DNA from 4 places in the Halomonas sp. LC1 genome. Region 4 is predicted to be linked to each of the others. Evidence: predicted binding sites of a transcription regulator. Region 4 holds the regulator's gene; each other region holds the start of a gene.
The links. Region 4 encodes sigma-54, which starts transcription at its own class of promoters, with help from an activator protein. Its sites were predicted from a motif close to TGGCACNNNNNTTGCTNT; they were not measured.
Positions count from the first base shown of each region.

Region 1: a site for sigma-54 is predicted at 4,338-4,355, ahead of QIT27_RS01270 (CmpA/NrtA family ABC transporter substrate-binding protein). Genes of this name have one in related genera too.
Region 2: a site for sigma-54 is predicted at 2,449-2,466, ahead of amt (ammonium transporter). Genes of this name have one in related genera too.
Region 3: a site for sigma-54 is predicted at 1,871-1,888, ahead of glnL (nitrogen regulation protein NR(II)). Genes of this name have one in related genera too.

Region 1 covers NZ_JASSPG010000001.1:276,924-282,506, reverse strand. Annotated here, with positions in the region: gene QIT27_RS01290 (fructosamine kinase family protein) at 1-554, shown strand, start outside; gene cynS (cyanase) at 570-1,010, opposite strand; gene QIT27_RS01280 (ABC transporter ATP-binding protein) at 1,003-1,959, opposite strand; gene ntrB (nitrate ABC transporter permease) at 1,970-2,827, opposite strand; gene QIT27_RS01270 (CmpA/NrtA family ABC transporter substrate-binding protein) at 2,830-4,254, opposite strand; gene QIT27_RS01265 (sigma 54-interacting transcriptional regulator) at 4,548-5,583, shown strand, end outside.
Region 2 covers NZ_JASSPG010000003.1:250,136-255,718, forward strand. Annotated here, with positions in the region: gene amt (ammonium transporter) at 1-2,309, opposite strand, end outside; gene QIT27_RS06895 (NAD(P)/FAD-dependent oxidoreductase) at 2,645-3,886, shown strand; gene QIT27_RS06900 (putative motility protein) at 3,989-4,198, shown strand; gene QIT27_RS06905 (peptide chain release factor 3) at 4,425-5,583, shown strand, end outside.
Region 3 covers NZ_JASSPG010000008.1:145,110-150,692, forward strand. Annotated here, with positions in the region: gene glnA (glutamate--ammonia ligase) at 1-1,111, shown strand, start outside; gene QIT27_RS14175 (DUF4124 domain-containing protein) at 1,237-1,752, shown strand; gene glnL (nitrogen regulation protein NR(II)) at 1,962-3,020, shown strand; gene ntrC (nitrogen regulation protein NR(I)) at 3,017-4,447, shown strand; gene QIT27_RS14190 (ChaN family lipoprotein) at 4,444-5,208, opposite strand; gene QIT27_RS14195 (DUF6435 family protein) at 5,318-5,494, opposite strand; gene QIT27_RS14200 (YqiA/YcfP family alpha/beta fold hydrolase) at 5,568-5,583, opposite strand, start outside.
Region 4 covers NZ_JASSPG010000004.1:85,506-91,088, reverse strand. Annotated here, with positions in the region: gene pmbA (metalloprotease PmbA) at 1-103, shown strand, start outside; gene QIT27_RS07965 (HPr family phosphocarrier protein) at 122-391, opposite strand; gene rapZ (RNase adapter RapZ) at 433-1,353, opposite strand; gene ptsN (PTS IIA-like nitrogen regulatory protein PtsN) at 1,411-1,878, opposite strand; gene hpf (ribosome hibernation-promoting factor, HPF/YfiA family) at 1,883-2,191, opposite strand; gene QIT27_RS07945 (RNA polymerase factor sigma-54) at 2,289-3,704, opposite strand; gene lptB (LPS export ABC transporter ATP-binding protein) at 3,810-4,568, opposite strand; gene lptA (lipopolysaccharide transport periplasmic protein LptA) at 4,580-5,074, opposite strand; gene lptC (LPS export ABC transporter periplasmic protein LptC) at 5,071-5,583, opposite strand, start outside.

The DNA.
Region 1 (5,583 bases), on a different contig from region 4:
CGACCGCGCTGGGAGAGGGCCTTCGCCAGCTGCACGGCGTGATAGGCGCCTCCCACGGTTGGCATGAAGACAACGCCTGCGGATTGACCCCGCAGCCCAATGCGCCACTGGCTGACGGGCGGCAGTTTCAGCGCGAGCGCCGCCTGCTCCCCCTTTGCGAGGCCTGCTTTCAGCATGGTTTGCTTGATAGCGCGCTACGTCGCCGTATCGAGCAGCAGGCCGAACAGCTGGAGCGCTGGTTGCCGGATGCTCCTGGGAGTTTGGTTCACGGCGACCTGTGGTCGGGCAATGTACTGACCACGCCCCGCGGGCCAGCGCTGATCGACCCGGCGATTTATCGCCACTACCCCGAAACCGACCTTGCCATGCTGACGCTGTTCGGCTCCCCCGGTGACGCATTTTTCGAGGCCTACTGGAACGGCAACGCCCCGGCCGACTGGCCGAGGCGTGAAGCGCTGTTTCAACTCTACCCACTGCTTAACCATCTGCTGCTGTTTGGTGCCAGTTACCGCAGTGGGGTCGAGCGCAGCGTAACGCTGCTGGAACGCGATTAAGCGCGCGTATTAACGTTACCAGGACTTATAAGGCAGGAATTTGCCGTTCAGGGTCAGCAGTACTCGGTCGCCTTTCGGGTCTTCGATTTTGTCCACTTCCATGGTGAAGTCGATGGCGCTCATGATGCCGTCGCCGAACTTCTCTTGCACCACGTCTTTCAGCGTTTCGCCGTACACGCCGACCACTTCGTAGAGGCGGTAGACGAACGGGTCTTGGGGGATGGCTTCATCCCACGCTTTTGTGGGGAAGGCCGTGAGCGCGGTGGCGACGTCGCCATCCACTTCGAGTACGTCGCAGAGTTTATGGGCGATATCGGCGCTGGCGCTGTTCATGCCGTAGCAGGCAGAGGCGACCCACACCGGCGACATGCCGACGGCGCTGGCAATGTCATCCCAACTCATTTTTTTACGGGCTTTGGCAGCCAGCAGGGTATGGCGCATTTCGAGCTTATCCATGACGGACCTCCTTGGGAGTGAACTTCACTAGGTTTTCTTGTGGTTCGGTGGCAGGGGATGCCGGGGTTGAATCTGTAGTGGTGTCTGCAGACGCTAGCTGTACCGGGTTCACCGGCGTCGGGTAGCGCAGGCCTTGGCCGTCGAACTCCTGGGTGCGCAGCTCGCTGGAGCGGTTCACCAGAAAATCGACCAGGTAGTTACGAATCGTGTAGAAGTGCGGATGCTTGACGATCTCTGCCCGCTGGCGGGGCCTTGGCAGGTCAATTTCCACCGCTTCGGCGATACGCGCTTGGGGGCCGTTGGTCATTAAGAAGATGCGGTCGGCCAGTAAGATCGCTTCGTCCACATCGTGAGTGATCATGAACACGGTTTGCTGATCCTGGCTCCAAATTTTGATCAGCTCGTCTTGAATGACGCCCCGGGTCAGCGCATCCAGCGCGCCGAACGGCTCATCCAACAGCAGCAGTTTGGGTTTGGTGGCAAACGCCCGGGCGATGCTCACCCGCTGGCGCATACCGCCAGAGAGCTGGGAGGGCTTGCGGTCTACCACCTCTTTCAAGCCGACCATTTCCAAATACTTCATGCTGTGGTCGGTGACTTCCCGATCGCTCCACGCTTTCCAGCGGGCGCGTACGCCAAAGCGAACGTTTTCAAGCGCGGTGAGCCAGGGCAGCAGGCTGTAGTTTTGAAACACCACGCCACGCTCAAGGCCAGGGCCACTGATCTCTTTGTTCTCCATCACCATGGAGCCTTCAGAGAACTGATCCAGCCCGGCGAGTGCGTTCATAATGGTGGATTTGCCGCAGCCAGAGTGGCCGATGATGCACACAAACTCGCCCTTCTTGAGCTGAAAACTAATGTTCTCAAACACCGTTAGCGGTTCTGCCTCTTTAGTGGCGCCGGGGAAGCGCTTGGCAGCTTTCTGTACCTCTACAAAAGCATGACTCATGGTCGGCTCCTTATTCGGCGTAAGTGACAAAGCGGGCAATATAGGCAAGCGACATATCCAGCAGCATGCCCACCACGCCGATCATCAGGATGGAGAAGATCACGCTGGTCAGGTCGAGGTTGTTCCACTCATTCCAGACGTAGTAACCAATGCCGGTGCCGCCCACCAGCATCTCGGCAGCCACGATGACCAGCCAGGCAATGCCGATGGAGATCCGCATGCCGGTCAGAATGGTGGGTGCGGCCGCAGGTAGAATCACTTTGAAGGCCGTTTGCAGCGACGACAGCTCGTGGGTGCGGGCCACGTTCACCCAGTCGTTGCGCACGCCCGCCACGCCAAAGGCGGTGTTGAGCAGCATTGGCCAAATCGAGCAGATAAAGATCACGAAGATAGCGGAGGCTTCAGAGTCGCGAATGATGAACAGTGCCAGTGGCATCCAGGCCAGCGGCGAGATAGGCCGCAGCACTTGAATAAACGGGTTGAGCGCTTTGTACGCCAGGGGCGACATGCCAATTAAGAAACCAATCGGAATCGCCACCAGCGCGGCCAGCAGGTAGCCGCTGAGCACGCGGTAGAGCGAGTAGCCCAACTGAATGCCAATGCCTTTGTCGTTGGGGCCTGCATCGTAAAAGGGGTTAGAAAGCTCCTGCCACGCTTTCACGGCAATTTCCGAGGGCGGCGGTACTTTGGCGCTCTCATCGGCCCCGGCCAGCAGCTGTTCGTACTCGCTTAGCGCCTCGCCGCCGCCCATCAAGGGCGATTGATTCAACCCTTCCCAGACGCCCAGGCCAACCACGAGCAGCATAATGGCGAGAATCGTGGCGCGGGCGTTCAGGCTTAATTTCCATTCGGTGGTGGTGCGATCCATGGTTAGCCCCTCCGAATGGCGAAGCTTTCGACATACGCTTCAGGCTGGGTGTAATCAAAGGTTTTACCCATGATTTGGTAGTTGCGGGCGGTCTCTTCGGGCGCTTCGTACCCCAGCTCGCGCATCACGGTCTGGGCATCGGTGGCCAGATACACATCCCGGGCAATCTGCTGATAATCCACGTCGCCTTCGATATAGCCCCAGCGCTTCATTTGCGTCAGGATCCACACCGCCATGGAGTGCCAGGGGAAGGGATCGAAATCGATGCGGTCCGGCACGTTCTGTACGCCGCCTAAACCGTCGGCAAAGCGCCCGGTGAGTACCTGTTCAATGACCGTGACCGGCTGGTTCAGGTAGTTCGTCGGGGCAATGGCTTCGGCAATTTCTGAGCGGTTAGCGGGGTCTGAAGAGTACTGGGTGGCATCGATAATCGCCCGCAGCAGCGCGCCATAGGTGTTCGGGTTTTCGCGGGCAAAGCGGGCGCTGGTGGCAAAGGCGCAGCAGGGGTGGCCGTCCCAAATCTCTTTGGTCAGCAGGTGAATAAAGCCGATGCGTTCAAACACCGCGCGCTGGTTAAAGGGGTCGGGGGATAAGAAGCCGTCGATGTTGCCTGCCCGCAGGTTGGCGACCATTTCGGGCGGCGGAATCACGCGGATTTGAATATCTTGATCCGGGTCTAAGCCGTGCTCGGCCACGTAGTAGCGCAGTAGGAAGTTGTGCATGGAGTACTCGAACGGTACGCCAAAGGTGAAGCCTTTCCACTGCTGGGGGGCGCGCTTATCCAGGTGGTCGTTATGCAGCACAATCGCCTGACCGTTGATGTTTTCGACGGCGGGCATAATGAACGGCTCTGGGGTAGAGCCTGCACCGAGGGTCATCGCCAGCGGCATGGGCGTTAGCATGTGCGCCGCGTCGTATTCGCGGTTGAGGGATTTGTCCCGCGCTACCGCCCAGCCAGCGGTTTTAATCACCGAGACATCCAGGCCGTAGCGCTCATAAAAGCCCATGGGGTGGGCCATGATGATGGGCGTGGCGCAGGTGATCGGAACGAAGCCGACATTAAGCTGGGTTTTCTCAAGCGGCCCTAAACTCTCTTTTACCGCGGCTTTAATCGAATCCAGGGGGAACAGGCTCGCCAGCGCCGCAGCGGCCGTGCCGCCACCTACCAGCTTCATAAACTGGCGGCGGTGCATATCGCTATGGCCAAACATGCCGCGCACCAAAGCGCTTTCGACCATGCGATCCATCACATCATCGGCACTATTCGGCGTGGACGCCGCTGTTTTCGCGGTTGGCTGAGTAGACGACGTAATAATGCTGGGTTGGGAAGAGTGGCACTGATGACAATCGCACTGCCGTCCGTGAATCAGTGATTGGCGATGATCAAACGGGTTGCCAAGACTGCTGTGGTCGTTGTTCTCTTTCATGGACGTTTACCTCACAGGAGCAAAAGGGCTTTAGGCTGCGCCGTCTTGGTGCGTGATGATTCCCTGCGGCGCTATTCCTATGGATAGCGAGTTGCATGCCAGAACGCTTGTTTCTGGATTTTTTGTATATCGATCATGGGTTTGCTGTTGTTAAGCGGCGAGCTTGTAGTTCCTCGAGTAGTCACGGTTTTTCGTAAATAACGATATTTCGTTGTTTAAATAACGAAAGTTCGTGATTGGCCCGTTGTTTGTATGGAGTAAGCGACATCCTGCTGGCAAATGAGGAGCCTGCGATGCACGCTGCCACCCTGAAAGATGACGCTCACCCGTCCTTAACGCTGATGGCTCACTACACGCCGTTGGCCATGGTGATTATTGATCCTCTGAGCGACCGCTTAATTGATGCCAATACCGCAGCGTGTCAACTGCTGTTGATTCATCACGAGCAGCCGCTCGCTACTCCTTTTAGCCACCGTCTAAGCGCTTCATTGCCGCTATGGGTCAGCTTTACCGATGAGGTGCTGACGACCGGCCAAGGCTGGTCGGATGATTTAGTGCTGTTGGATAGCGTCCGCCAGCCTCGCCGTGTCGAGGTCTATGGGCAGCGCTTACACGACTCCTCACAGCTATTGCTGACGGTGATAGATCGCAATAAAGCCGAGCAGCGCCGCGCCAAGGCCGAACTCAGCCGCCAGCACCGCCAGGGGGAGGTGGGTTGGCAGCGGGTCGAGCAGGTGTTCGAGCGTATCGAAAAGCAGAACCAGCTGATTCTCAGCGCCGCCGGGGAGGGCATTTATGGCCTGGATGCGGAGGGGAAAACCACCTTCGTCAACCCGGCTGCCGAACGCATTCTCGGCTGGAGCACGGAAGATATGGTGGGCCACGATGCGCACCTAATGTTCCACCACACCCACGCCGATGGCAGCCACTTTCCGGTACAGCAGTGCCCCATCCACGCCTCGTTTAGCGATGGCCAAGTGCACCATGTGGATGACGAGGTGTTCTGGCATAAAAACGGCGAGGCGATTCCCGTGGAGTACACCAGCACACCGATCTTTGAAATGGGCCGCCTAGTGGGGGCCGTTGTGCTGTTTCGCGATATCCGTGAGCGCAAGCACGCCGAGCAGCAGCTGCGCGATGCACTGGAAGAGGTGGAGTCGCTCAAGCGCCGGTTGGAGCTGGAGAACCAGTACCTGCAAGAAGAGATTAAAGCCGAGGTCAACCACCGCAATATCGTCGGCAACAGCCCGGCGGTCGCAAAGCTGGTGCAGCAGATCGCCATGGTAGCCCCCACCAGCGCGAACGTGTTAATTAGCGGCGAATCGGGCA
Region 2 (5,583 bases), on a different contig from region 4:
CGAGCCACGGTATCACTGTGGCGCACGTGGGCTTTCAGCTTCATGGAGACCTGACGAAGTAGTTCATCGCCTGCCAAATGGCCGCAGGTGTCGTTGACGATCTTGAATTGGTCCAGGTCCAAGTAGCAGAGCACATGATGGTACTCCTCTTCCTGGGCGAGCAATTTGGTCAGCAGTGCCTCAAAGGCTCGCCGGTTCATTAGCCCCGTGAGGTTGTCGTGGGTTGCTTGATAATTGAGCTGCTCCGAGAGTTGCCGTGTCACACTGACGTCTTGAAACACCACTACTGCGCCCAGCGTGATGCCGCCTCGAGAACGAATGGGCGCGGCGCTATGCTGTATGGGAAAACGTTTGCCGTTGCGGTGCAGCAGCTGGCAGTGTTCACTGAAGTGCACGGCCCGATGCTGGGTGAGTACCTGCCGCGCCGGATTGCTGATGGGCTCGTCGCTTAGCTCATCACGAAGTGAGTAGATTGTCTGAATCGGTTTGTTGGTGGCGTCAGCAAGCGTCCACCCCGTGAGCCGCTCTGCCTCGGCATTAAGAAACGTCACACTGCCGCTGGCATCGCACGTGATGACACCATCGCCTATAGACGCTAGCGTGGTGCGTGCCAAATCTCGCTCCCGGTTCAACTGTTCTTGAAGCTGTTTACGCTCGGTGATGTCCCGGACCATGCCCGAGCACTCAGAAACAGAGCCCGCAGCGCCTTCACTTACTTGGATCTCTAAATAGCGGACTTGCTGGTCATGCAGACGCAGTTTGATTTCATGCTTTGCGCCAGGCGTGAGCAGCTTATTGGGCAGTAGCGTGTTGACAGGACGCCCGACCCACTGCTTCGCCTCCACGCCGAACAGTGCTTCTGCGCCTGGGTTCAGTCCCGTCAGCGTGCCGTCGGCTTGCCAGGTAACGACGCCATCACGAAGGTTACGCAGCATGACCTGGGTATGTCCGACTGCACGTTCCAGCGCTGCCGAGACGCGATTATAACTAGCGGCGATTTCACCTACCTCGGTAAACGGGTCTGCCTCGATGCGCTGGTGCATGTCCCCCTGCCGTTCATGTTGACGCATGTGCTCGAGCAGCTGATGCAGCTCGTTTTTGGCGCCATGCTCTGCAAGGTTGAGCCCCATTTTTTCCGCGTCTTTCGAGACACGCAAAGGCAGGAAGCGGCGAGTGATGCTAAACAGCAGCCATGCAATCCCAAAACTCCACACACCGCAGGCCGCCACACCCAATAGCTGAATACCGAACTGATCGGCGCGACCGAGGGGGTGATCGAGGAGAGAGAGGTCAGCCAGCCATGGTAGGGCAAGCGTGCCCCAGATGCCGCTGACCAAATGCGCAGGAATCGCGCCCACCGCGTCATCGATCTGCTTCTTCAACAGCCATTCGTTGGCCAGCACCATGAGCACACCGCTCACGCCGCCCATGAGAAATGCCGTGGCCAATGAGAGCGCATGGGCACCTGCCGTGACTGCCACCAAGCCAGCAATGGCGCCATTGATGGCGTACATCACATCGGCATAGCGCCGAACCCGCCAGCCCACTAGCATGGCCGATAAAATGCCCCCCACGGCGCCCAGCACGGTATTGGCAATAATTCCAGGCACCGAGCCATCCAGAGCGAGCGTGCTTCCACCATTGAAGCCAAACCAGCCAAGTACCATGAACAGCGCCCCAAGCATTGCCAGTGGCAAATTACCTGCTGGAAATGCAGTGGGTGGCTTATCGACTTGAAAACGTCCCCGGCGGGGGCCGATGACCAGTACCGCCGCGAGTGCCACCCAGCCGCCAACGCTGTGAACCACGGTCGCACCGGCAAAATCGATGAATCCAAGCGACGCCAGCCAGCCCGGCGCGCCTCCTAACAAGCCGCCCCAGGCCCAGTGGCCAAAAACGGGGTAAATCAAGAGCGCAATCCAAAACGCGGTCCATAAATAGCCGAGGAACGGCATTCGTTCAGCGACGGCGCCGGCCACGATGGTCGCGGCGGTGGCACAAAACATCGCTTGGAAGATGAAAACGGTCATTAGCCAGGTGTCGGTCGATTCGAGCTGCCAACCAAACAGCGAGCTGCCCAACCATCCCGCTTGAGAGGCGCCAAACATCATGCCAAAGCCGGCTAGCCAGAAAACGCTGACGGCAATGGCAAAATCCGCTAGGTTTTTCATAGCGACGTTGATGGCGTTTTTCGTTCGTGTGGTGCCTGCCTCCAGGCAGAGAAACCCGGCTTGCATCACGAATACCAACGCGGCCGCCCAAAGCACCCAAAGCGTGTCGATCAGAGTGGTGTCAAAGCTATCGATCATGGGTGTGTTCCTTGTGTTGATTGGGTGCAATGCAGGCACTTAATTGGTGCAGGGAATCGCGAGATGCTGCCTGTAAATGCAGCGTTCGGCCTGCTGCGCAGCGAAACGTTGGATCTAACAAAACGGGCCTAATGATCATTAAGCAAATGTTATGCCGTGGCTAGCAAAGTCATCCTTTATTACGCTTTATGCGAGATAAAAAACTAAAAAAATGAGTTAAAACAGTGTTTGTGACTATGCAAAAGCGCTTTGATTGGTGATATTTTTCAATACGTTATCCGTGCTGCTGGCGGCATGAGGCGAATTGATTTTTAGAGCGATAGGAGTGCATCAAAATGGCGCGTCAAACGGTGGTGTTGGGGGCAGGTATGGTGGGTGTCAGTGTTGCTTGGCAGCTACAAAAACGTGGCTATCAAGTAACGCTGGTGGACCGCCGTCAGCCTGGACGAGAAACCTCGTTTGGCAACGCCGGTATCATTCAGCGTGAAGCGGTGAGGCCTTACCCCTTTCCTCGTGATATGAAGACTATCTTGAGCGTACTGCCAAACCGCCGTGTCGATATCCGTTATCGTCCCGCTGGAATGGTCAATGCGGCGTCACCCCTATTGAGCTATTGGCACCACTCCTCATCACGGCTGTATAAAAAAATTGTGCCTGAGTACGCCTCGTTGATTCAGCTCTGTTTAGAGGCGCATGGACCCATGATCGAAGCATCGGGGGCAGAGCATTTGGTGCGCAAAGAGGGTTGGCTGGAGATCTATCGTACCCCAGAGAAGCTTGCCAAACGCATCAAGGAGGCCGAGGAAGCGCGCGAGCTTTATGGCGTCGAATTCAGCGTGCTCGATCGCGCTGCGTTGATTGAAAAGGAGCCACAACTGGGCGATAAGATCATTGGTGCTATTCATTGGCTTGACCCATGGACGGTCGCCGATCCGGGTGGATTGGTGGCCGCCTATGCGGCCTCCTTTGAGGCCATGGGCGGAAACTTAGTGCAGGCGGATATTACGGGCGTCACTCAAATCGATGAGCGCTGGCGCGTGACGACCCAGGAATCGACGTTCGAAGCCGATGAAGTGGTCATGGCGCTCGGGCCTTGGGCGGGGCAATGGATGAAGCCGCTGGGTTATCACTTCCCGACGTTTGTGAAGCGCGGCTATCACATGCACTACGCGACCCAGCCAGGGGCGACATTGAATTATTGGCTGATGGATGCCGAGATTGGCTATTTGCTGGCACCCATGAATGCAGGCGTACGGCTGACCACCGGGGCTGAATTGGATCGCTTAGAATCGCCGGCCGATGAAGAGCAGCTGGGTGCCGCTGAAAACGTCGCGCGGACGATTTTTCCATTAGGTGAGCGCAAGGACAGCGCCGCCTGGAAAGGCGCACGCCCGTGTTTGCCAGACATGAAGCCGGTGATTGGCCCAGCGCCGCGTCATCCCGGCCTCTGGCTCGCGTTCGGCCACGGTCACCAGGGCTTTACACTAGGCCCTGCGACCGGTCAGCTGCTTGCCGACATGATGGAACAGAAGCCAACCGCCATCGACATGACGCCGTTCCGTGCAGATCGATTTTAAACGGCTTGTCTCATTTCGTAACACAATGACAAGCGACAAACGTGGCCCCAGGGGTGTGGGTTTGCTACGCTAAGAGAGTCATTCAATAGACTGAGGTGCAGTATGGATGTAGCTGCAAGCAATGCAGTCAGTACGGCGCTGTATATGAATCAGGCGCAAACCGCTGAGCAAGCGCAGATGCAAATGTTCCGCGAAGCGTTGGACGTTCAAGCCGAGCAAATCACCGAAGTATTGGCATCTGCTGACACCGGCGCTCAGCCAAGCCTGGCACAAGAGGGCAGCGTCGGCACGCAGGTCAACACCTACGCCTGAGGCTCGTTCTTGGCTTGTATTGAGTCGCCCTCAAACGCCGACACTGTCGGCGTTTTTTTATGCACGGTATAAGCCAATGGATGATTGCGTAGCACTGGCCTGACAACGCAGCGGCATGCACGCGGTGGTATGCCGTCGCAGCCGAGTTGCGTTACCATAGGCATACGACGCCGAGGGTTTGGCGCTACGTTTTAAGTCACCACGTTGTACCATCTTAGAGAACTCCATGTCTGACGCCCAAATAGCGCGCGAAGCCGAGCTGCGCCGTACTTTTGCGATTATTTCGCACCCTGACGCCGGTAAGACCACGATCACGGAAAAGATGCTGTTGTTCGGAAATGCCATCCAGTTGGCGGGGTCGGTGAAAAGCAAACGTAATGATCGCCATGCTACGTCTGACTGGATGAAGATGGAGCAGGAGCGGGGCATCTCGGTCACAACCTCCGTCATGCAGTTCCCCTACGGCGGTCGGATCGTCAACCTGCTGGATACGCCAGGTCACGAGGACTTCTCCGAGGATACGTATCGCACCCTGACGGCTGTGGATTCTGCGCTGATGGTCATCGATGGCGCAAAAGGCGTCGAAGATCGCACCATCAAGCTAATGGAAGTGTGTCGTTTACGTACCACGCCCATTCTGACGTTCATCAACAAGATGGATCGCGACATCCGCGATCCGATCGAAGTCATGGATGAAGTCGAGACGGTGCTCAATATCCAGTGCGCACCGATGACGTGGCCAATCGGGATGGGGCGCCACTTCAAAGGGGTGTATCACCTCTACAACGACGTGATCCATCTATATACCCAAGGTCAAGGCAGCCGGATACCGGATGACAAGCGCATCGAGGGGCTGGATAACCCGGAAGTGGATGCCATCCTGGGTGAAGAGCAGGCGGAAGAGCTTCGTATGGAGGTCGACCTGGTGCGCGGCGCGTCTCATGAATTCGACCTAGAGGCCTATCGCCGTGGCGAGCTGACGCCAGTCTATTTTGGGACTGCGATGGGTAACTTCGGCGTGCGTGAAATGCTGGATGGCTTCGTCGAGCATGCGCCCGCCCCGCAGCCTCGTGAGACCGATACCCGTGAAGTCACTGCGAAGGATGAGCGCTTTACCGGTTTCGTTTTCAAGATCCAGGCGAACATGGATCCGAATCACCGGGACCGAATTGCTTTTCTACGTGTCTGTTCGGGCAAGTACGAAAAGAACATGAAAATGCGCCACGTACGCATCGGCAAAGACGTTAAGATTGCTGATGCTCTGACGTTCATGGCCTCGGACCGCTCTCAAGTGGAAGAGGCTTGGCCGGGTGATATCATCGGCCTGCATAACCATGGCACGATTCAGATTGGCGATACGTTTACCGTGGGTGAAGATATGCGCT
Region 3 (5,583 bases), on a different contig from region 4:
CTACGATCGCGACCCGCGCTCCATCGCTAAGCGTGCCGAAGCGTACCTGCAGTCTACCGGTCTGGGCGACACGGCCTTCTTCGGTCCGGAGCCGGAATTCTTCATCTTCGACGAAGTACACTGGAAAGCCGACATCCAAGGCGCCATGTACAAAATCACCTCTGATGAAGGTGCATGGGCGACCAGCAACCAAGTCGAAGGTGGCAATCTGGGCCACCGTCCGCGCGTGAAAGGCGGCTACTTCCCGGTTCCCCCGGTCGATAGCTTCCACGATATCCGTGGCGCGATGTGTAATACCCTGGAAGCGATTGGCCAAACCGTGGAAGTACACCACCACGAAGTAGCTAACGCGGGTCAGAACGAAATCGGCGTTAAATTCAACACGCTGGTGAAGAAAGCTGACGAAGTTCAGGAAATGAAGTACGTGATCCACAACGTGGCACACGCTTACGGCAAAACCGCTACCTTCATGCCGAAGCCGCTGGTAGGCGACAACGGTTCGGGTATGCACGTACACCAGTCGTTCTGGAAAGATGGCCAGAACCAGTTCGCGGGTGACGAGTACGCGGGCCTGTCTGAAATGGCGCTGTACTACATCGGCGGTATCATCAAGCACGCTCGTGCCCTGAACGCCTTCACCAACGCTTCTACCAACTCGTACAAGCGTCTGGTGCCGGGCTTCGAAGCACCGGTCATGCTGGCCTACAGTGCCCGTAACCGTTCTGCTTCTATCCGTATTCCGTACACCGCTAGCCCGAAAGGCAAGCGTGTCGAGACTCGCTTCCCGGATCCGACCGCCAACCCCTACTTGGCGTTTGCAGCGATGCTGATGGCGGGTATCGACGGTATCAAGAACAAGATCCACCCTGGCGATGCCATGGATAAGAACCTGTACGACCTGCCGCCGGAAGAAGGCAAGTCCGTACCGACCGTTGCCAACAGCCTGGATCAAGCACTGGAAGCACTCGATGCTGACCGTGCGTTCCTGACCGAAGGTGGCGTGTTCACCGACGACATGATCGATGCCTACATCGAACTGAAGATGGAAGACGTCGAGCGTATCCGCATGACGACTCACCCGATTGAGTTCGACATGTACTACTCTTGCTAAGAACGGTCTTTAATGACGGTGCTAAAATCACCCTTGCGGTGTGATTAGCCAGAAAACCCCGCCTCGGCGGGGTTTTTTTATGGAAGCGAAATACGCAGGGGCTAGTAATGATAAGCAGACGACGTTTGCAAAACAGAATAGGTTTATCCACAGCGGCGGTGCTTCTACTGTGCCTGTGGGTAAGCGTGGCCCAGTCGCAAACGGTGTATCGCGTGGTGGATGAGCAGGGCAACGTGACGTTTACCGATAACCCTGAGCGGGGTGGGGATGCCATTACGCTGGCACCGCTGCCCAGCATGCCATCGGCGTCGCGCCCTTCTACAGCGGCACCGCGAAGCCTGGGTAGGCCGGGTCAGCCGTTTATGCCTTATGACCGTTTTACGATTGCTAATCCCGCTAGCGGTGCTTCCGTGCGGGGCGGTATGACGCCAGTGGAAGTGCAGGTGGTGCCACCGCTGCGAGACGACCATCAGATTCAACTGCTGGTGAATGGCGAACTCAGCCAGTCGGCCCTGCATAGTGACGCTTTCTGGTTGGCAGGCTTGCCTGCAGGGGCGCACCAAGTGTACGCCGAGCTGCTGGATAGCCAGGGCCGTGTGCAGCACCGCACCGATCCGGTGACTATTTTTATCGCTGAATAGTCTTGTGCACTATAATGGTGCATTAGGGCGGCGAGGGCGACAGCGCATTGCGCTATAAAGGCTCGCCATGCGCCCGTCATCTGCCCACAAGCCGTGCAAGCCGCGGTTTGCGCTGAATTGGCGCGCTTTTTGCAGCTCCTCCCCTAACACCCCTCTTTAATGGATCAGTGCCCATGAGTATTGGTCGGAGCGACGCTTCAGGACACGCCATGTATCAGCGCTTACTCGAACACCTCACCACCGCAGTTCTGCTGCTCGACGGTGAACTCCGCGTGCGCTGGATGAACCCGGCCGCGGAAGCGCTGCTGGCGGTGAGCTTCAGCCGCGTGCAGGGCATCAGTTTGGATACGTTGCTCGGCGGTGATGAAAGCATCGATGAAGTGCTGGCCAAAGCGCGCGATGCGTTCCATCCCTACACACAGCGCGAGGCGCGTATTACGCCGCTCAATAGCGACCCGCTGACCGTCGATTATACGGTCACGCCACTCTCTGCCGATGAACTGCTGTTGGAGGTCGAGCCGCGGGATCGCTTGATGCAGATCTCCCGGGAAGAGGCGCTCACCACTCGCCAAGAGACCATCAAGGTGCTGGCGCGGGGCTTGGCTCACGAGGTGAAGAACCCTTTAGGAGGCATTCGCGGCGCCGCACAGCTGCTGGAGCGGGATTTGGACGACCCGGCCCTACGCGAGTTTACCCATATTATCGTGGAGGAGGTCGACCGCCTGCGGGATTTGGTCGACTCCATGCTGGGCCCCAATCGCATTATCAAACACGAGCCCGTCAACATTCATAAAGTGTTGGAGCGCGTGCGGGCTCTGCTGATTGCCGAGCATCCGCAGGTCACCATCAGTCGCGACTATGATCCTAGCCTACCGGACCTGTCCGGTGACGAATCACAAATGATCCAAGCGGTGCTCAACGTAGCGCGCAACGCCGTTCAGGCCATGAGCGATGCGGGCACGTCCGCTCCCGAACTGACGCTTCGGACCCGTGCGCGCCGTCAGTTTACCCTGGGGGCCGAACGGCATCGCTTGGTGAGTGAAGTGGGCGTGATCGATAACGGCCCTGGTATTCCCGAGGCGCTGCGCGACACGCTTTTTTACCCGATGGTCTCTGGCCGCGCGGAAGGCAGCGGCCTAGGGCTATCGATTGCCCAGTCAATATTGCACCAACATCAAGGATTGATCGAATGCGACTCACGACCCGGACATACCGAATTTCGTTTACTGATTCCATTGGTTATTAATTGCACCGGAGAAGCGTCATGACTGAGGCGACACGTACCGATGTTGCACGAGTGGTTATTGTCGATGATGACCGCGCTATCCGCTGGGTGTTGGAGCGCGCGCTGGCGCAACCCGACTTGGAGGTCGAGTGTATCGAGCGAGCGGATACGGCGCTTGCGCGACTGTTGGACAATCCGCCGGATGTGCTGGTCACTGATATCCGTATGCCGGGCATCGACGGGCTGGATTTGATGTCGCGGGTGCGTGACGCCCATCCGGACCTGCCGGTCATCGTCATGACCGCACACTCCGACCTGGACAGCGCCGTGGCCTCTTATCAGGGTGGGGCGTTCGAGTACTTGCCCAAGCCGTTCGATGTGGACGAAGCGCTCGCGCTGGTGCGCCGTGCGGTCGCCCACGCCCGTGAACGCCAGCGCCCGGTGAGCGTGCCAGAGGGGTTGAGCGCCGAAATCATCGGTGAAGCGCCTGCCATGCAGGAAGTCTTTCGCGCCATTGGTCGGCTCTCCCACTCGCATATTACGGTACTGATCAACGGCGAGTCGGGCACGGGTAAAGAGCGAGTGGCTCAGGCGCTGCACCAGCACAGCCCCCGGTCTGGCAAGCCGTTTATTGCACTGAATATGGCGGCGATTCCGCGCGACTTGATCGAATCCGAGCTGTTTGGGCACGAAAAAGGGGCCTTTACCGGTGCGGCCCAGCAGCGCCAAGGCCGCTTCGAGCAGGCCAACGGCGGCACGCTGTTTCTGGATGAGATCGGCGATATGCCGGCCGAAACGCAAACGCGTCTGCTGCGCGTGCTGGCCGACGGCGAGTTTTACCGGGTGGGCGGTCACACGCCGGTGAAAGTCGATGTGCGGATCATCGCGGCAACGCATCAAAATCTCGAATCGCTCGTCGACGATGGGCGCTTCCGGGAGGATCTGTTCCACCGCCTGAACGTGATTCGCGTTCATCTTCCGCGTTTAGCCGAACGGCGCGAAGACATTCCTCGGCTCACCCGCCACTTCCTGGCCGAAGCCGCCAAAGAGTTGTCTACCGACATCAAAGTGTTGACCCCCGAAGCAGAAGCGCATTTAACGCGTCTGCCCTGGCCAGGGAACGTCCGTCAATTGGAAAATATCTGCCGCTGGCTGACGGTGATGGCTTCCGGTCGGGAAATCCTGGTCGAAGACCTGCCGCCCGAACTACGGACGGTAGGAGCCTCCGAGAGCAGCGTATACGGCGATTGGCGTACGGCATTTCGAGACTGGGCCGATCATGCGTTGGCCGAAGGGCATACGCATCTGCTGGAAGAAGCGGTGCCCGATTTCGAGCGTATTCTGATCGAAACGGCGCTCAAGCATACCGGTGGACGTAAGGGCGAAGCCGCCGAGCTGCTGGGCTGGGGGCGCAACACCTTGACCCGTAAGCTTAAAACGCTGCTGCCTGCGCTGGCGGATGACGCCTAATTCGTGGGCTCGCGGGTAAGGGATGGGGGGAGAACAAAGACGGCATCGGCAAGCGCTGGGTCTGGGACACGGCACTCCGCCTGTTCCCAGGGCAGCAGGCTGAGGGTGTGCTGGATCCCCATCCCTTCGAGCTGATGCTCTACGCCGTGGCCGTAGATGACGTGGCCAAGGCCCATTAAGCCAACGGCTAACGCGCCCTCTTTGACGGCTTCTGCCAGGCCGTGCGCCATGGCGGTGTCCCAGGCGAGCTGCGCTTGGGTGAAGCGGGACAACATCGCAGGGTTCTCTTGCCCCATGCCATGCTGCTCGAATACCTGGGTCAAACGCTGCTGATAGGCTGCATGGGCGGGTAGCGGGGCAGGAATTCCGTAGCGCTGGTCAGCGGGTAACTGATCAAAGCCCTCTTGGACGAGCCGTTGGCGCAGTTCTGGCGTGATGTTGAGGGCGACGAGCGGAATCGCTTGTAGTCGCGCGAAGTGAAAAATGGGCATGTAAAGCGCAGCATCGAACCCCCACGCCTCTTCCCAGTGGCTTTCGGCCAGCAGCGCTGTCTCGGTCAGCTCGCCCGCTACCCAGCGGTCCAACACTGGCTGAGCGCTTCTAGGCAGCATCTCCAAGCCAATCACCATGTCGGCACGGTGCGCGTAGAGTCCCGCTAAGGTGTGTAGCTGCCAGCGGTGGTGGTCTTCGGCGTCGTGCTGTTCACCCAGCAGTACGACTTGCTGCTGAGCGGCCTGGGCAAGCAGCGTTGGTGCGTCCACGGCACCGCCTGCCTGCCACCACTGCCCGGTTGACGGGCAATTCCCATATGCGTGACCCGTGGCAAGCGCTAGCGTCAGCAGAATCCGCGGCCACCTTGGGCGCATCGTGTTAGCCCTTCTGCGCTTTGAGCCGGTTGATCTCGGCCAGAAGCTCTTCTGCTTCTTCGGTCAGCGTGGCATTGGCCCGCATATCGCCGTTACGGGAAGCCTCCATCGCTGCCTGGAGTTTGCGTTCATAGGCCTGCTGGAGCTTCTTTTGGGGATCGCGATTGAATAGTCCAAACATGAGCACTCTCCTTTTTCGTGTATATCCTTTGTATAGATATGAGGTGGCAATGTCGACTATTTGTCGTATTTTTTTATGTCGCCCCTCGC
Region 4 (5,583 bases):
GATGTTTGCAGGACTAAGCGCTGTGGGCGATGACACGGATACCCGTGGCAGCATTCACACGGGTAGTTGGCTTGTGGATGCGATGACCGTCGCTGGCAGCTAATCGTTGACGCGGAGTCGGTTACTGGTCTTCGTCAAACCGCGCGTCGAACAGCGCTTCGATGGCATCGAGCGCTTGTTCGGCGTCTTCCCCTTCCGCAGCTACAGTGAGCTCGGTGCCGCAGGGCGCCGCGAGCATCAGCAGCGACATGATATTAGCGGCATCGGCTTTTTGCTGCTGCTTGTATACGTGGATGCTGGCAGAAAACTGCTGGCCACACTGAACCAATTTGGTGGCCGCGCGGGCATGGAGGCCGCGCTGGTTGGTAAGGGTTAACGTTCTTTCGGGCACTCTGGTTCCTTTTTGCCGAGTGGGTCTTTGAATAAAAAGGCTTAGGGCGTACGGGTGGTCGCGGTGGTGGGGCTTGGCGCCACGGGCTCTTCGCTCAGCGTGTACTGCAGCCCCAGTTCGCGATGTCTCAACTGCACTTCTCCGGTCTGCTTAACGAGCCGCTGGGCGAGCTGCTCCACCATGTAGACGGAGCGGTGCTGGCCGCCCGTGCAGCCGATAGCTACGGTCATGTAGCTACGTTGGCTGTTTTGGTAGGCCGGTAACCACTTCTCCAGCCAAGCCTGAATATCGCTGGCCATGGCTTCCACTACCGGGTAACCGCTCAAGAAAGCGACGATATTGGCATCGCGGCCAGTATATTGCCGAAGGGTAGGGTCCCAGTATGGGTTGGGCAGACAGCGTACGTCGAAGACCAAATCCGCATCCAGCGGAACGCCGCGTTTATAGCCGAAGGACTCAAAGGTGAGCGTGAGCTGATGCTGGCGCTGGTGGGCCACTTGATCGGTAATGCGGCGGCGCAAATCGTGGACGGAGAGCCGAGACGTATCGATCAATAAATCGGCGAGATCGCGTATTTCATGTAGCGTCTCCTCCTCTTTGTTGATCGCCTCTTCCAGCGTCATTTCGCTGTCGCGAGTGAGGGGGTGGCGACGACGAGTGGCGGAGTAGCGCTCCAGCAGAATGCGTGCGTCCGTGGTTAGATAGATCACCTGAAAACGAATGTCTCGCTGGCGTAGCTCTTCCAACAGCGCTGGCAGACGCTCCAGCGCGATGGGGAGGTTGCGCGCATCGATGCTAACGGCAATACGAGTGCGTTCTCCTTGAGCGCGCAGCTCATCGATCAGCGAGCCCAGCAGCATGGCAGGTAAGTTATCGATCGCATAATAGCCAAGATCCTCCAGCGCTTGTAAGGCGATAGATTTACCGGACCCCGAACGGCCGCTAATGATCACCAGTTGCATAGCGTCTCTCTTGGCGTATGAGCGTAGGAAATAAACAGTGATGGACGTGTGAGTATCTTACGCGGCCTGTTCGCGTATCTTGGCCGTCATCAGGGTCAATAGCTCTTTTTGACTGCTGGCTTTGCGTAGCTGTTGACGGGTATTCGCATCGTTCATGATCGTCGCGACTTGCCCAAGCAGAGCGAGATGCGTGTCGTCCGCCTCTTCGGGTACGAGCAACACGAACACTAGATCGACGGGATCGCCATCGATGGCATCGAAATCGACCGGCTCGGCAAGTTTCAAAAAGCCAGCGATGGGCGAGCTACAGTGCGGGCTGCGTGCGTGGGGGATGGCAACGCCGTTGCCAATTCCCGTGCTGCCGAGACGCTCGCGTCCAATCAGGCGGCTAAACACTTCTTGGCTATCGAGGCTGGGTGTGTTTTGGGCGATGAAGGTGCTGAAAAACTCCAGCACCCGTTTTTTGCTGCCCCCGGGCACGTCGTAGAGCACGCGCTCCGGGGGGAGGATGGTTTCCAACGTCATTGAGTTAACGCACGCCTGCGCCCTGGGCGCGAGCTTGTGCTTTTTCCTTGTGTTTAACGAGTTGACGATCGATTTTGTCTGCGAGCGCATCGATAGCGGCATACATATCGTTATCGAGGGCTTCGGCATGAAGGTCGGCACCGGCGGCATGCAGCGTACAGGCTGCCTGCTGGCGTTCCTTCTCGACAGATAAGGTCACTTGCACCGTGGTGATGTTGTCGTAGTGGCGTTCGACGCGTTCCAGCTTTTCGTTAACGTAGTCACGCAAGGCGTCAGTCAGTTCAACGTGATGACCAGTGATGTTTACTTGCATTGACGTGCTCCTTATCCATCGGGCTGTACTTCGATTGTAACCCTTTTTGCGCTATTGCAAAGCCCCTGCGTCGAGTTTGTCATGCCCTACCGTTTAACTAACGTAAACGGCGGCGCTCACTGGACGAGGGAATACCCATTGACTCGCGATATTTCGCTACCGTACGCCGGGCAACGCTGATGCCTCCCTCCTCAAGGAGGGTCACCAGGCGACTATCGGAGAGCGGTTTACCCGACGGCTCCTCTTGTATCAGTTTTTTGATCCGTGCACGAATGGCGGTGCTGGAGTGGCTATCGCCGCCATCGTGGCTGCTGACTTGGCTCGAGAAGAAGTACTTCAACTCGAACACGCCTCGTGGCGTATGTATGAATTTCTGCGTCGTCACACGGGAGATCGTGGACTCGTGCATCTCCACGGCCTCGGCGATGTCGGCCAGGATCAGCGGTTTCATGGCCTCTTCGCCGTGCTCTAGAAAGCCGATCTGGCGGGCGATGATTTCACGACCTACTCGCAGAAGCGTGTCATTACGGCTGGAAAGGCTTTTGATCAGCCAGCGAGCTTCTTGGAGGTGCTCTTTCAAGAACTGGTTGTCTTGGCTCTTGTCGGCACGTTTGATCAAACTGGCGTAATCGGGCTGGATACGCAGGCGCGGCAGCGCCTCCGGGTTGAGCTCTAAGTGCCAGCCCTCGTTGTCATGGCGCACGACCAAATCGGGCGTAATATAGCTGTCGTCGGTCACGCCGTAGGCGCTGCCTGGGCGTGGGTCAAGGCTGCGAATTAAACGGATGACGTCGTCCAACTGCTCGTCATCCAGGCTCAGGCGGCGCTTGAGTAGCCGTAAATCGTCTTTGCCCAACGCTTCGAGAAACTGACGCACCAAGCGTTTTGCGGGCATCAATAGCGGGGTGTCTTCAGGCAGCGCGGCCAGCTGAAGCATCAGGCACTCGCGCAGGTCGCGGGCAAACACGCCGGTGGGCTCGAACTGTTGTAAGCGCAACAGGGTGTTTTCTACTTCACGCTGGCTCAGGCTGTCGTGGCCTTGCGCCTTGAGGCCTTCGCGGATGTCGTTGAGCGGTTGAGTGAGATAGCCGTTGGCATCCAGTGCATCGATCAGGCTTTCGGCAATGGCATAGTCGCGGGGAGAGAAGTCAGTCATGGCCAATTGCCATAACAGATGGCCATGAAGGCTTTGGCCTGCTGCTTGGCGCTCGAAGTCGGGTCCTTCGCTGCTACCGCCCAAGCTGCCCATGTCTTGGTAGGTGTCCGACCAGTCGCTGTCTACGGAGAGTTCGTTGGGAATGCTGTCCGACCACTCGGTCTCTTGAGGCTCGCTAACAGCCTGTTCGCCAAACTCATCCTCTTGTTCGAGCATGGGGTTAGCGTCCAGCGCTAGCTGAATTTCTTGACGGAGGTCCAGCGTGGAGAGCTGTAGCAGGGCAATGGCCTGCTGCAGCTGAGGTGTCATGGTCAGCTGTGTGCCGATACGCAATTGGAGAGAAGCTTTCATGACCATCTGAGAACCACTCGTTAATCAGAAAGCTCCACCCTAGAGCGAGTTATGACTCTGTGCAAGTGCAATAAGCATGCCACTAAAAGAAAAGTTTGGTCAGGCCAGAGTTTAGAGGCGGAAGTCTGCGCCTAGATAGACATCACGAACCTTCTGGTTATTGAGGATCTCCTGGGCGTTTCCACTGGCGATGATATGGCCGTCGCCAACGATGTAGGCAATGTCACAAATATCCAGGGTTTCGCGCACGTTATGGTCAGTGATCAAGACGCCGATGTGGCGTTTTTTCAGTGCGCGAATGATGGTTTTGATTTCACCCACTGAAATAGGGTCGACCCCGGCAAACGGCTCGTCGAGCAGAATGAATGCGGGCTCGGTAGCGAGTGAGCGAGCGATCTCCACTCGGCGGCGCTCGCCCCCTGAGAGGCTCATGCCCAGGTTGTCGCGAATGTGGGTAATATGGAAATCTTCGAGCAGTGACTCGAGGCGTGCTTCCCGAGCGCTGCGGTCCAGCGCTTTGCGCGTCTCGAGAATCGCCATGATGTTATCGGCCACCGAGAGCTTGCGGAAAATGGAGGCTTCCTGGGGAAGGTAGCCAATCCCGGCCATGGCGCGCTCGTGCATGGGCGCATGGGTCAGGTCGACGTCGTCGATACCGACGCTACCGGCATCGGATTTGACCAGTCCAACGATCATGTAAAACGACGTGGTTTTACCCGCCCCGTTGGGCCCCAGCAGGCCGACGACGCTACCCTGAGCGATTTCCAGGTTGATATCTTTCACGACCCGACGGCGTTTGTAGCTCTTCGCTAGGTGATGGGCGTAGAGCGTTTTGACAGGTGCGGAATCTGCAGAGGTTGATGCTGCCACGTGGCCGCTCCCTATTGTTCGGGCTGAAGAGTCATGCGAATGCGCTGGTTGTCGCTACCGCTCACGTCGGAGCGTGCTTGCACCACTTCCTGGTCGATGAAGTACTCCAAACGCCCCCCTTGGAAACGGTCGCCTTGCTGTGTCAGTTCGGCTTGGTCGATCAGCTCTACACGGCGTTCGGCGACATGGTAAACGATACGACGCGCCCAGCCCTCCATGGGGGTTTCTTGATCTTCGAGCTGATTGCGCAGGTAGGCGCGCTCACCCGTGGCAATGGCGCGTGACAGCTCGCCTGAGTCGTTGCGCTGAATTTCGACGCGTTCGCCGCGCAGTTGCATCTCGCCCTGGCGAATGTCCACGTTGCCTGAGTAAACAGCGGTGCCAGCGCGCTGGTCGAGGTCCAGGCGGTCGGCTTCGACCTCGATGGGGGCTTGGCTTTGTGCCATGGCCGCCGTGGCGAGGGGTAGGGTTAACGCAAAGAGTGCAGTGCGGAGAGAGGCGTTCATCGCGACTCCTCAGGGTTACGAGTGGCAGGCGGGTGGACGCCGCGCACGTTATTGGTCAGGCGGACTTGGCTGTCATCGAGCCAAACGTCCATGCGGGAGGCTTCCATGCGCTGCGGCGGCTGCTGCAACAGCACGGGCGTATCGCTCCAGGCATGGCGCGTCACGCCATCGTAGTTTAATTGCTGCGTGTCGAGCTGCCAGCCCTCTTCGGGAGCCAGTAGCCGGGCAGACCCTCTTAGCGTCAGGGCCTGGGAATCGGTATTCAAGGTGCCGGTGTCTGCCGTGGCCAGCCACTCCCGCTGTTCGCTGTCGAACAGCGTCGCGCGCGGCGACATGACATCGGTCATGGCCGTTTGAGGCGTATGGACCAGTCGAGGCGTGACCAGCGACTGCTGGATAGCGCCTGTCTCGCCAAACAGGGTAATTTCGGCGTTCTCCAACACATGCCCAGGCTCCTGGGCACGGGCCTCCTGATCGATCTCACCCTCTTGCGGGCCGCGCGGGTCCAG